One region of the Pseudomonas sp. BJa5 genome, then DNA from elsewhere that is predicted to be linked to it. Evidence: predicted binding sites of a transcription regulator. Region 1 holds the regulator's gene; the other holds the start of a gene.
The links. Region 1 encodes FliA, which starts transcription of late flagellar genes. Its sites were predicted from a motif close to CTAAAGTTTNNNNNNNNNNNGCCGNTAA; they were not measured.
Positions count from the first base shown of each region.

Region 2: a site for FliA is predicted at 1,496-1,523, ahead of flgM (flagellar biosynthesis anti-sigma factor FlgM). Genes of this name have one in related genera too.

Region 1 covers NZ_JALRNG020000053.1:1,316-9,387, forward strand. The annotation lists gene flhA (flagellar biosynthesis protein FlhA) at 1-1,049, shown strand, start outside; gene flhF (flagellar biosynthesis protein FlhF) at 1,061-2,371, shown strand; gene fleN (flagellar synthesis regulator FleN) at 2,491-3,324, shown strand; gene fliA (RNA polymerase sigma factor FliA) at 3,321-4,061, shown strand; gene M2D63_RS23405 (chemotaxis response regulator CheY) at 4,166-4,540, shown strand; gene M2D63_RS23410 (protein phosphatase CheZ) at 4,560-5,348, shown strand; gene M2D63_RS23415 (chemotaxis protein CheA) at 5,361-7,574, shown strand; gene M2D63_RS23420 (chemotaxis response regulator protein-glutamate methylesterase) at 7,620-8,072, shown strand, end outside.
Region 2 covers NZ_JALRNG020000047.1:19,520-24,286, reverse strand. The annotation lists gene M2D63_RS22445 (chemotaxis protein CheV) at 1-577, opposite strand, end outside; gene flgA (flagellar basal body P-ring formation chaperone FlgA) at 646-1,386, shown strand; gene flgM (flagellar biosynthesis anti-sigma factor FlgM) at 1,561-1,878, shown strand; gene M2D63_RS22430 (flagella synthesis protein FlgN) at 1,924-2,391, shown strand; gene M2D63_RS22425 (flagellar brake protein) at 2,472-3,215, shown strand; gene M2D63_RS22420 (MFS transporter) at 3,288-4,634, opposite strand; gene M2D63_RS22415 (glutamine synthetase family protein) at 4,728-4,767, opposite strand, start outside.

The DNA of each region.
Region 1 (8,072 bases):
TGGGCTGGGACGACGTCACCCCGATCGACATGATCGGCCTGGAAGTGGGCTATCGCCTGATTCCGCTGGTCGACCGCAACCAGGGCGGCCAGTTGCTGGCGCGGATCAAGGGCGTGCGCAAGAAGCTGTCCCAGGACCTGGGTTTCCTGATGCCCACCGTACACATCCGCGACAACCTCGACCTGGCCCCCAGCGCCTACCGCCTGACCCTGATGGGGGTGATCCTGGCCGAGGCCGAGATCTACCCGGACCGGGAGCTTGCGATCAACCCCGGGCAAGTGTTCGGCACCCTCAATGGCATCGCCGCCCGCGACCCGGCCTTTGGCCTGGAAGCGGTGTGGATCGACGTCAACCAGCGCAGCCAGGCGCAGTCGCTGGGCTACACCGTGGTCGACGCCAGCACGGTGGTCGCCACGCACCTGAACCAGATCCTGCACAAGCACTGCCACGAGCTGATCGGTCACGAAGAGGTCCAGCAGTTGCTGCAGGTGCTGGCCAAGGCGTCACCTAAACTTGCCGAAGAGTTGGTGCCGGGTGTCATTTCGTTGTCGGGCCTGCTCAAGGTCCTGCAGGCGTTGCTCGCCGAGCAGGTGCCGGTGCGCGATATCCGCAGCATTGCCGAGGCCATCGCCAACAATGCGGCCAAGAGTCAAGATACCGCCGCGCTGGTCGCCGTGGTGCGCGTCGGATTGTGTCGCGCCATCGTGCAAAGCATTGTCGGCGTTGAGTCCGAGCTGCCTGTGATCACCCTTGAGCCAAGGTTGGAACAGATTTTGCTCAATAGTCTGCAAAGGGCCGGGCAAGGTCAGGAAGACGGTGTTCTTCTGGAGCCGAGCATGGCCGAAAAGCTTCAGCGTTCGTTGATCGAAGCGGCCCAGCGTCAGGAGATGCAGGGGCAGCCGGCGATCCTCCTGGTCGCAGGACCGGTACGAGCGATGCTGTCGCGCTTCGGCCGCCTGGCTGTACCGAATTTGCATGTTTTGGCGTATCAGGAAATACCTGACAACAAGCAAGTCACCATCGTTGCCACAGTAGGCCCCAACGGCTGAGGTAGTGGGTTATGCAAGTTAAGCGTTTTTTCGCCGCCGATATGCGTCAGGCCATGAAGCTGGTTCGAGATGAGCTGGGGGCTGACGCCGCCATCATCGGCAACCGACGGATTGCTGGCGGTGTCGAGCTGACGGCTGCGCTGGACTACAAGCTGTCCGCCCTGGCGCCACGGGTTCCGAACGTCGAGCTCGAAGATGAATTGCGCAAGACCCAGTCGCGCATCGTCACCGCCCAGGCCGAGCTCAGCAGTCGCAGCGAAAGCGAGGACGGTAATCGCCAGTTGTTCGCCGGGCTGCCGCTGACCGCTTCCGAGCCGTTGGTCGAGCCTCATGTCGACGTGCCGGCCGCCCCGGCTGTCGCCCCTGCCGCGCCGGTCGACCCGCGCCTGTTCGATGCCATGCGCTCGGAGCTCAGCGGCCTGCGCGAGCTGCTCGAAGTGCAGCTCGGCTCCCTTGCCTGGAGCCAGCTGCAAGGCAACCAGCCGCAGCAGGCCAACCTCTGGCGACGCCTGCAGCGTATCGGCCTGTCCGGCCCGCTGGCCCGCGAGCTGCTCGACCAGACCGTCGGTATCGATGAGCAACGCCATGCCTGGCGCATGCTGCTCGCGCACCTGGCGCGGCGGATCGAGGTGCCGGAAGTCGAGCCGATCGAAGAGGGCGGGGTGATTGCCATGGTCGGCCCGGCCGGCATGGGCAAGACCACCACCCTGGCCAAGCTCGCGGCGCGCTACGTGCTCAAGTACGGCGCGCAGAACCTGGCCCTGGTGAGCATGGACAGTTTCCGCATCGGTGCCCAGGAGCAGCTCAAGACCCTGGGACGGATCCTCAATGTCTCGGTGACCCATGTCGACCCTGGCCAGTCCCTGGCCCAGGCGCTGGAGCCGTTGCTGCGCAAGCGCGTGGTGCTGATCGATACCGCCGGCCTGCAGGCCAGCGATCCGGCCCTGCGCATGCAGCTGGAGACCCTGGCCGGTCGCGGCATCGCCGCCAGGAATTACCTGGTGCTGGCCACGACCAGCCAGAAGCAGGTGCTTACCGCCGCCTACCACAGCTACAAGCGCTGCGGACTGGCCGGGTGCATCCTGACCAAACTCGATGAAACGGCCAGCCTGGGCGAAGTCCTGAGCCTGGCCATCAGTCATGAACTGCCAGTGGCCTATCTAACCGATGGGCCACGCATTCCTGACGATCTGCACCTGCCGCGCCGCCACCAGCTGGTCAGCCGCGCCGTCAGCGTGCAGATGCAGGATGAGCCCAGCGAAGAGGCCATGGCCGATATGTTCGCTGATCTCTACCACAGCTCCGGCAAACGTGTCGGCTGAGGTGATTGTGAAGACGTTGCAAAGTATCTGCATAGATGGTCTGCCATGCATTTTTCAGGTGTTGAAAGCGCAGCCGTTCATGTGGCCTCGGTCTAAGCAAGACAAGGTAATGAACAAACATGGGTAGCATGCATCCCGTACAGGTGATCGCCGTAACTGGCGGCAAAGGTGGCGTCGGCAAGACCAACGTGTCGGTGAACCTGTCATTGGCGCTGGCAGAGCTTGGCCGTCGGGTCATGCTGCTGGACGCCGACCTGGGCCTGGCCAACGTCGACGTTCTGCTGGGCCTGACCCCGAAACGGACCCTGGCCGATGTGATCGAAGGCCGCTGCGAACTGCGCGACGTATTGCTGCAGGGGCCGGGCGGCGTGCGCATCGTGCCGGCTGCGTCCGGCACCCAGAGCATGGTGCACCTGGCGCCGGCCCAGCACGCCGGCCTGATCCAGGCCTTCAGCGAAATCGGCGACAACCTCGATGTGCTGGTGATCGACACCGCTGCGGGTATCGGTGACTCGGTAGTCAGCTTCGTGCGCGCCGCCCAGGAAGTGCTGTTGGTGGTGTGTGACGAACCGACCTCGATCACCGACGCCTACGCACTGATCAAACTGCTCAACCGCGACTACGGCATGAACCGTTTCCGCGTCCTGGCCAACATGGCGCAAAGCCCGCAGGAAGGGCGCAACCTGTTCGCCAAGTTGACCAAGGTCACGGATCGCTTCCTCGACGTGGCCCTACAATACGTCGGTGCGGTGCCTTACGACGAATGCGTGCGCAAGGCGGTGCAGAAGCAGCGTGCGGTCTATGAAGCCTTCCCGCGCTCCAAGTGCGCGCTGGCGTTCAAGGCCATCGCCCAGAAGGTCGACAGCTGGCCGCTGCCTGCCAATCCGCGTGGCCACCTTGAGTTTTTCGTCGAGCGTCTGGTGCAACCGACCAGCGCGGGACCTGTGCTATGAATGCCAGCGGATACCGAATGTACTGCAAGGCTTCACGCGATGCCCAATACGAATTGATCGAGCGCTACGCGCCGCTGGTCAAGCGCATCGCCTATCACTTGCTGGCACGTTTGCCGGCCAGTGTGCAGGTGGAGGACCTGATCCAGGCCGGGATGATCGGCCTGCTCGAAGTCGCCAACAAGTACGACGCGAGCAAGGGTGCCAGTTTCGAAACCTATGCCGGTATCCGGATCCGCGGAGCAATGCTCGATGAAGTGCGCAAGGGCGACTGGGCGCCGCGCTCGGTGCACCGCAACACCCGCATGGTCAGTGACGCGATTCGCGCCATTGAAGCAAAAACCGGCCGCGACGCTAAAGATCACGAGGTTGCTGCCGAACTCCAATTGAGTCTCGATGATTACTACGGGATTCTGAACGACACCCTGGGCAGCCGCCTGTTCAGCTTCGACGACCTGTTGCAGGACGGCGAGCATGAAGGCCTGCACGAGGATGGCGCCAGTGCCCAGCTCGAGCCTTCGCGCGACCTCGAAGATGAACGCTTCCAGAAGGCCCTGGCCGAGGCCATCGCCAACCTGCCGGAGCGCGAGCGCCTGGTACTGGCGCTGTATTACGACGAGGAGCTGAACCTCAAGGAAATCGGCGAGGTGCTGGGGGTCAGCGAGTCACGTGTCAGCCAGTTGCACAGCCAGTGCGCGGCGCGTCTGCGCAGTCGCCTGGGAGAATGGCGGGCGCGTTGAACCCAGGTTCGATGCAGTCGCGAAAGGCATTACCCGAATTGATTGAATGCGCGTTCAGTGCTGAGCGCGTCTAAGACTGCTTGGAGGTCTAATTGAACAAAGACATGAAAATCCTCATCGTCGACGATTTCTCGACGATGCGGCGGATCATCAAGAACCTGCTGCGCGACCTGGGCTTCACCAATACTCAGGAAGCCGATGACGGCAACAGCGCGTTGCCGATGCTCGAAAGCGGTCATTTCGATTTCCTCGTGACCGACTGGAACATGCCCGGCATGTCCGGTATCGACCTGCTGCGCAAAGTGCGCGCCGATGAACGCCTCAAGCACCTGCCGGTGCTGATGGTGACTGCCGAGGCCAAGCGCGAGCAGATCATCGAAGCGGCCCAGGCCGGCGTCAACGGCTATGTGGTCAAGCCGTTCACCGCACAGGTGCTCAAAGAAAAGATCGAGAAGATCTTCGAGCGCGTGAACAGCTAAGACTCGCCACGGGGGCGCTATGGAGCAATCACATTCATCCTTGGGCGAGTTCGAGTCGACGCTGAAAAAACATGCCCAGGAGCTGGTCGACAGCCTCGAGCGCGGCAAATTCGGCGACGCGGTGCAACTGATCCATCAGCTGAACCAGACCCGTGACCGTGGCCTGTACCAGGAAGTCGGCAAACTGACCCGCGAGCTGCACAGCGCGATCGTCAGTTTCCAGATCGACCCGCACATGCCGCAGGCCGAGGAAGTGTCGCAGATCACCGACGCCACCGAACGCCTGTCCTATGTGGTCAAGCTGACCGAGGGCGCGGCCAACCGCACCATGGACCTGGTCGAGGCCAGCACACCGGTGCTCAATGAGCTCGGCGACGAAGCCCGGGCCTTGAGCGTCGACTGGCAGCGCTTCATGCGTCGCGAAGTGGCGGCGCCGGAGTTTCGCGAGCTGGCCCGGCGCGTCGACAGTTTCCTGACGCGCAGCGAGGAGGGCAACCGCAAGGTCGCCGGCCACCTCAACGACATTCTGCTGGCTCAGGACTATCAGGACCTGACCGGTCAGGTGATCAAGCGCGTCACCGCACTGGTCACCGAAGTAGAAAGCAATCTGCTCAAGCTCGTGCTGATGGCCAGTCAAGTCGACCGTTTTGCCGGTATCGAACACGACCACCAGCAGCTGCGTGCTGAAAAAGATCAAGAAAAACATCCGACTCGGGGTGAAGGTCCGCAGATTCATGCCGATAAGCGTGAAGACGTCGTGTCCGGTCAGGACGATGTCGACGATCTGCTGTCCAGCCTGGGTTTTTAGGGAGCACGTTTAATGAGCTTCGGCGCCGATGAAGAAATCCTCCAGGATTTTCTGGTAGAAGCCGGCGAGATTCTTGAGCAACTGTCCGAGCAACTGGTCGAGCTGGAAAGCCGTCCGGATGATGCCGACCTGCTCAATGCGATCTTTCGCGGTTTTCACACTGTAAAAGGGGGCGCCGGCTTCCTCCAGCTCAACGAGCTGGTGGAGTGCTGCCACATCGCCGAGAACGTCTTCGACATCCTGCGCAAGGGTGAGCGTCGCGTCGACGCCGAGCTGATGGATGTGGTCCTGGAAGCCCTGGACACGGTCAACAGCATGTTCGGCCAGGTGCGTGAGCGCACTGACATCACCCCGGCCACGCCCGAGCTGCTGGCGGCGCTGTCGCGCCTGGCCGAGCCGGGTGGCGCCGAGCAGGCACCGGCGCCTGAGCCGGTGGTCGAGGCAGCGCCGGTGGCACCCGCCGAAGCGGACATCACCGACACCGAATTCGAACAGCTGCTCGACTCGCTCAATGCGGTCAAGGCCGAAGCTGAAGCACAGGCGCAGGCACCTGCCGCCGCCAGCGATGAAATCACCGATGCCGAATTCGAGTCGCTGCTCGACCAGTTGCACGGCAAGGGCCAGTTCGCCCCCGAGGGGCTGCCTGCAGCGGCGCCTGCGCCGGAGGCGGCCCAGAGCGACAGCGACGAGATCACCGACGACGAATTCGAGGCACTGCTCGACCAGTTGCATGGCAAGGGCACCTTCGCCGTCGACGCCTTGCCCGCTGCTGCGGCACCGGCCCAGGCGCCGGCAGCGGCCGCGGCCGACGATCACATCACCGAGCACGAGTTCGAAGCGCTGCTCGATGAGCTGCACGGCAAGGGCAAGTTCGCGCCCGACAGCGTCGCTGCCGCAGCTCCGGTCGCAGCCGCGGCTGTAGCTGCCAAGCCGGCACCCGCACCGGCTGCGGCCAAGCCACAAGCTGCGCCAGCACCTGCCGCTGCACCGGCCAAGGCCCCAGCGCCAGCCCCTGCGCGCCAGGCCGCTCCGGCTGCCGACAAGGCCGCCAGCGAAGCGGAAACCACCGTGCGGGTCGATACCGCGCGCCTGGACGAGATCATGAACATGGTCGGCGAACTGGTGCTGGTGCGTAACCGCCTGGTGCGCCTGGGCCTGAACAGCGGCGATGAGGCCATGTCCAAGGCGGTGTCGAACCTCGACGTGGTCACCGCCGACCTGCAGACCGCGGTGATGAAGACCCGCATGCAGCCGATCAAGAAGGTCTTCGGGCGCTTCCCGCGCCTGGTTCGCGACCTGGCCCGGCAGTTGAAGAAAGAGATCAACCTGGAGCTGGTCGGTGAAGAAACCGACCTCGACAAGAACCTCGTCGAGGCCCTGGCCGACCCGTTGGTGCACCTGGTGCGCAATGCCGTCGACCACGGCATCGAAACCCCTGAAGAACGCGAAGCCTCGGGCAAGGCCCGGGGTGGCAAGGTGGTGCTCTCGGCCGAGCAGGAAGGCGATCATATCCTGTTGTCGATCTCCGACGACGGCAAGGGCATGGACCCCAACGTGCTGCGCGCCAAGGCCGTGGAAAAAGGCCTGATGGACAAGGATGCGGCCGATCGCCTGAGCGAGTCGGACTGCTACAACCTGATCTTTGCCCCGGGCTTCTCGACCAAGACCGAGATCTCCGATGTGTCCGGTCGTGGCGTGGGCATGGACGTGGTGAAAACCAAGATCTCCCAGCTCAACGGCTCGATCAACATATTCTCGGCCAAGGGCCAGGGCTCGAAGATCGTCATCAAGGTGCCGCTGACCCTGGCGATCATGCCGACCCTGATGGTCATGCTCGGCAACCAGGCCTTCGCCTTCCCGCTGGTCAACGTCAACGAGATCTTCCACCTGGACCTGTCGCGCACCAACGTGGTCGACGGCCAGGAAGTGGTGATCGTGCGCGACAAGGCCTTGCCGTTGTTCTACCTCAAGCGTTGGCTGGTCAGTTCCGCCGCTCATGAAGAGCAGCGCGAGGGCCACGTGGTGATCCTTTCGGTGGGCACCCAGCGGATCGGCTTCGTCGTCGATCAGCTGGTGGGCCAGGAAGAGGTGGTCATCAAGCCGCTGGGCAAGATGCTCCAGGGCACCCCGGGCATGTCGGGCGCCACCATCACCGGTGACGGGCGCATTGCGCTGATCCTCGACGTACCGAGCATGCTCAAGCGTTACGCTGCCCGGCGTATTTGATTCTGGTGGCGCGGCCCGCACGCCGCGCCCCCTAATGGAGTGTTTATGGCAGTCAAGGTCCTGGTGGTGGATGATTCCGGTTTCTTCCGCCGCCGTGTCTCGGAAATTCTTTCAGCGGACCCGACTATCCAGGTCGTGGGCACCGCGACCAACGGCAAGGAAGCGATTGACCAGGCACTGTCGCTCAAGCCCGATGTCATCACCATGGACTACGAAATGCCCATGATGGATGGCATCACCGCCGTGCGTCACATCATGCAGCGTTGCCCGACCCCGGTGTTGATGTTCTCCTCGCTGACCCACGAAGGCGCGCGGGTAACCCTCGATGCCCTGGATGCCGGGGCCGTCGATTACCTGCCGAAGAACTTCGAAGACATCTCCCGCAACCCGGAGAAGGTCAAGCAACTGCTGTGCGAAAAGGTCCACACCATTTCCCGCAGCAACCGTCGCTCCAGCGCCTACGCCAGCCCTGCGCCGGCAGCGCAGCCGACCCCGCAC
Region 2 (4,767 bases), on a different contig from region 1:
TGCGTGCCACCGACGAGTCGTCGACCGTCAATACCCGCAGCAGCACCGCCTTGTCCTGCACCTCGGCATCGACCACACCTTCGGAGATCGACTCGGAGGTCGGCGCCACTTCGGCGAGGATCTTCTCCACGTCGATGATTTCGACCATCTTGCCGTCGACCCGGGTCACCGCGGTCAGGTAGTGATCGCGCCCGGTGCCCTTGGGTGGCGGATGGATCTCCTCCCAGTTCATGTTGACGATGCGTTCCACCGAGTGCACCAGGAAGCCCTGGGTCTTGGTGTTGTACTCCGTGATGATCACGAAGCTGTTGCGGGTCTCTTCACGCAGACCGGGCATGCCGGTCGCCATCGCCAGATCCAGGATCGGGATGGTTGCCCCCCGAATATTCGCGACACCGCGCACCACCGGGTTGGACTTGGGCATCACGGTCAGTGACGGGCACTGCAGCACTTCCCGCACCTTGAACACGTTAATCCCGTACAACTGATCGCCATTGAGGCGAAACAGCAACAGCTCCAGGCGGTTCTGCCCCACCAGTTGCGTGCGCTGGTTCACCGAATCCATTACACCGGCCATGCCAGACTCCTTCACCAAACGCTTCGAGCTGCGTACCCAGTCGGCACGCGCTTTGCTTTTTTAACCGCATGAACATGAAAACGACATTTTTCCGACGCCTGACCCGCTGCCTTTTTGCGCTGGGCTTGCTGGTTCCTGGCGTTCGGACCCTGGCCGACGCGTTCACCTTGCCTGAACAGCTTATCGGTGTCACCCAGGGGTTTCTTGAATTCACCGTTGAAGATTATCTGGCCAGCAGCCAGACCGAAGGGCGCTACGAAATCCAGGTCAACACCCTCGATCCGCGCTTGCGCATGCCTCTGTGCGACCGGCAATTGGACGCCAGCCTGGAAAGCCCGGCACAGCCCTTGGGCCGCGTCACCGTGCGGGTTCGCTGCGAAGGTGCCGCCCCCTGGACAGTGTTCGTGCCAGCCCAGGTTCGGCTGTTTCGCAATGTGGTGACCGTGGCCCGCCCGCTCAAGCGCGAGAGCATTGTCGGCGAGCAGGATGTGATCCTGCGCGAACGTGACGTCGGCACACTGAACCAGGGCTTTCTGTCCAGCCTGGACCAGGCCATCGGCTTGAAGGTAATCCGACCGACGGTCATGGACCAGGTGCTGACACCCCAGCACCTGGAACAGGCCGAAGTCATCCGCAAGGGTGATCAGGTGGTCATCACCGCCCGCAGCGGCAGCCTCAGTGTGCGCATGCCGGGCGAGGCCCTGAGCAAGGGCGGCCAGAGCGAACAGATCAGGGTGCGCAACCTCAACTCAAAACGTGTGGTCAAGGCCAGGGTCACGGGGCCGGGACAGGTGGAAGTAGCCATGTAGACAGCAGCCCCGCGAAGAACCCTGGCGGTCAGCAAGCGCTTTTCCTAAACTGTGTCCGATCGGGAGCCCAGCGCTTGAGCCTGCCGCGCAGATTGCCGTGCAATTGCGCCTAAAGTTTCTTTCGGGTTGGCCGAAAACAAGGCAAGCGTCCAAATACCCAGAGGTTTTTTGATCATGGTCATCGACTTCAGTCGTTTGAATAACTCTCCGTCGGTTGCCGGCGGCGTGCGCACTGGCAATAGCCAGGAAAGCACCGCCAGCACTGGCGCGACCAAGACCGACAGCGTCGTTCAAGGCAGCGCCAGCGGCGAAACCGTACACCTCAGCCAAGAGGCCCAGCAGTTGCAACAGGTCACTGACAAGCTGCGCGAGCAGCCGGTTGTCAACAGCGCCCGGGTGGCGGAGTTGAAACAGGCCATCGCCAACGGCAGCTACCAGGTCGACAGCAACCGCGTCGCCAGCAAGCTGCTAGATTTCGAAGCCCAGCGCTAGCCCCAGGCGCGCTGACTTCAGGACGCCGGAACCCAAGAGCCAGCCATGCACGACATGACCCTGCTGCAACTGATCGAAGACGATTTCGCACCAGCGCAACAACTGCTCGAATTGCTGCAGACCGAGTCGATTGCCCTGCACGGCCGCGACATGCCGCTGCTGGAAGACATCCTCGCGCGCAAGCAGTCGTTGGTGATTCTTCTCGATCAGCAAGGTCGGCGGCGCAGCGAACTGCTCGCCAGCCTCGGCCTGAGCCAGGACCGTGAAGGTGTCGTGCAACTGGCCAGCCACTCGCAAGCCGGCGAGCGGCTCCTGCAACAACTGGACGCCCTGGGCAAACTGCTCGCCGATTGCCAGGCGCTCAATGCCGGCAACGGCCAGCTGATCCAGATCCAGCAAGGCGCCACGGCCAACCAGCTGAGAATCCTCATGGGTGGTGAATCACCGTCGTTGTATGACAGCCGCGGCTCGACCTCCCCTCTTGCCAAGCCACGGGCGCTTAGTCAGGCTTGATTCCCTGTATCAAGGCACGGAACATACTGGCAAAATGCCGTTAATTGCGTGTGTCGTTTTTGCCTGGAGATTGACTACCCGTGTTGAATGAAGCAGAAGCTCCGCAGCCTCCGAAGGTGCTGACCACCCCTTTGGAAATTGCCGCCAACTTGCGGTCGCTGCAAGAGAGCCATGACCCGCTGATCATCACCTTCCACGAACGCAGCCAGCGCTTCCAGAGCTATGTGGTCGACGTCGACCGCGAAGGCAATCGCCTGTCGCTGGACGAGATGGTGCCCCGCGACGGCGAGCGTTTTCTCGAGAATGGCGAGCCGTTCCGTGTCGAGGGTTTCCATGACGGCGTGCGCATTGCCTGGGAATGCAACACCCCGCAGACCATCAGCGAAGCCAACGGCCACCGCTGCTACCGCGGCGCGTTGCCGACCGAGGTGGCCTATCACCAACGACGCAATGCCTTCCGCGCGGCGCTGAAGCTGTCGCAGCTGGTCGACATCAAGCTCGATGGCGACCGGCTCAAGGGCAAGGGCGAACTGCGCGGCAAGCTGCTGGACATCTCCGCCACCGGTTGCAAGCTGCGCTTTGAAGGGAATGTCGAAGAACGACTGCAGCTGGGCCAGGTGTATGAAAAGTTCGCCGCTGGCGCACCGCTGGGCCTGACCCAGGTTGAAGTGGAACTGCGCCACCTGCATTTCGAAGAGCGCTTCAACACCACCTTCGCCGGCGTGCGCTTCCACAACATCAGCGGGCAGATGCAGCGCAAGGTCGAGACCTTCGTGTACCAGTTGCAGCGTGAAGCGCGGCGGTTCGATAAAGACGACTACTGAGTCGAACCCTTTCGCCGGGCAAGCCCGCTCCCACCTTCTTCTGTGGGAGCGGGCTTGCCCCGCGAAAAGCCGTCACACCGGCGCCGGCTTCTCCCCCGCCTCACCCGCACCACCCTCTTCTTCCACCGGTACGTCTTCCGCCTCGGTATCCTCGGCGGCCACGGGCGTCTGCATCTGCTCCTGCACGACCTGCTCGTCGACCCGTGGGTCCAGCGCTGCCGACAGTGGCGAACCGGCCGCCGGCATGGCCACGTGATTGAGCGGTGCATCGTCGACCTGATGCAAACCGGTTACCGCTTTCGGACGAATCCGCCACACCAGCACCAGGGCGAAGAACACGCAGAAGGCATAGAGCATATGGGTGCCCAACACCTTCATCAGCACCCCCGCCACCAGCGGCCCGATACTGGCACCGACACCGTAGGTCACCAATAGCATGGCCGTGAGCGACACCCGCCGCTCGCTCTCGATATGGTCGTTGGAAAAAGCCACCGCCAGCGGATACAGGCAGAACTGCAGCAACGACACCGCGAACCCGGCGGCAAACAGCACCACCAGCGGCACTACCGGCATGATCGCCAGGGGCAAGGCAAAAATCGCCAGGCCGATGGCCACGCTACGGATCAGCACCGCGCGGTCATAGCGGTCCGACAACCAGCCCAGCGGCCACTGCACCAAGAGGCCGGCGAAAATGCAGGAGCCCATGAACAGACCGACCTGTTCGGTACTCAACCCCTGCTTGGCCGCGTACAAGGGTGCCAGGCCATAGAAAGAACCGACGATCAACCCCGAGCCCAGCACGGTGCTGAGCGACTGCGGCACCCGCTTGATGAAGAAGCGCGGATCCAGCGGCGCCGGACGCAACGCCGCCGGGTGAATGCGCCGGGTCAGCGCCACCGGCACCAGGCACAGGGTAAAGCACATGGCGACCAGCATCAGCAGTTCCGGCCCAAGCTCCGGATGCGCGACCAGGATCAGCTGCCCGAGCACCAGGCCCAGGTAGGAGGCGATCATATAGCCGCTGAACACGGCGCCGCGCTGCTTGGCATCGGCCTGCTCGTTGAGCCAGCTCTCGATGACCATGTACTGGCACATCATCCCCAGGCCCACGATCACTCGCAAAACCAGCCAGGCCGGCAACCAGCTCACCATCCCGTGCCCGAGCACCGCCGCACCGACGATGCCGGCACAGGCGGCATAGGCACGGATGTGCCCGACCCGGGCGATCAGCCGGTGGCCGATCTTGCCGCCCAGGGCCAGGCCGAAATAGTTGGCCGCCATCAGTGCACCGACCCAGAGGCTGTCGACATGGTCGGCAGCCAGGCGCAGGGCCAGGTAGGTACTCAACAAGCCAGAGCCGATCAACATCATCAGCGCAGCGAAATACAGCGCGCGAAAAGACTTCCAGATCTGTCGCATCAGCGTCCCGAACGGCCCCTTGAGCAGGTGGAAAAACTGCTTGAAAGCATAAGTGAAAATAGCGGCGCTGCAGACCTTGGCGGTAAAAAAAGGCTAGGCCTGCGCTGCCAGCACACGGCGCTCCCACGGGGTG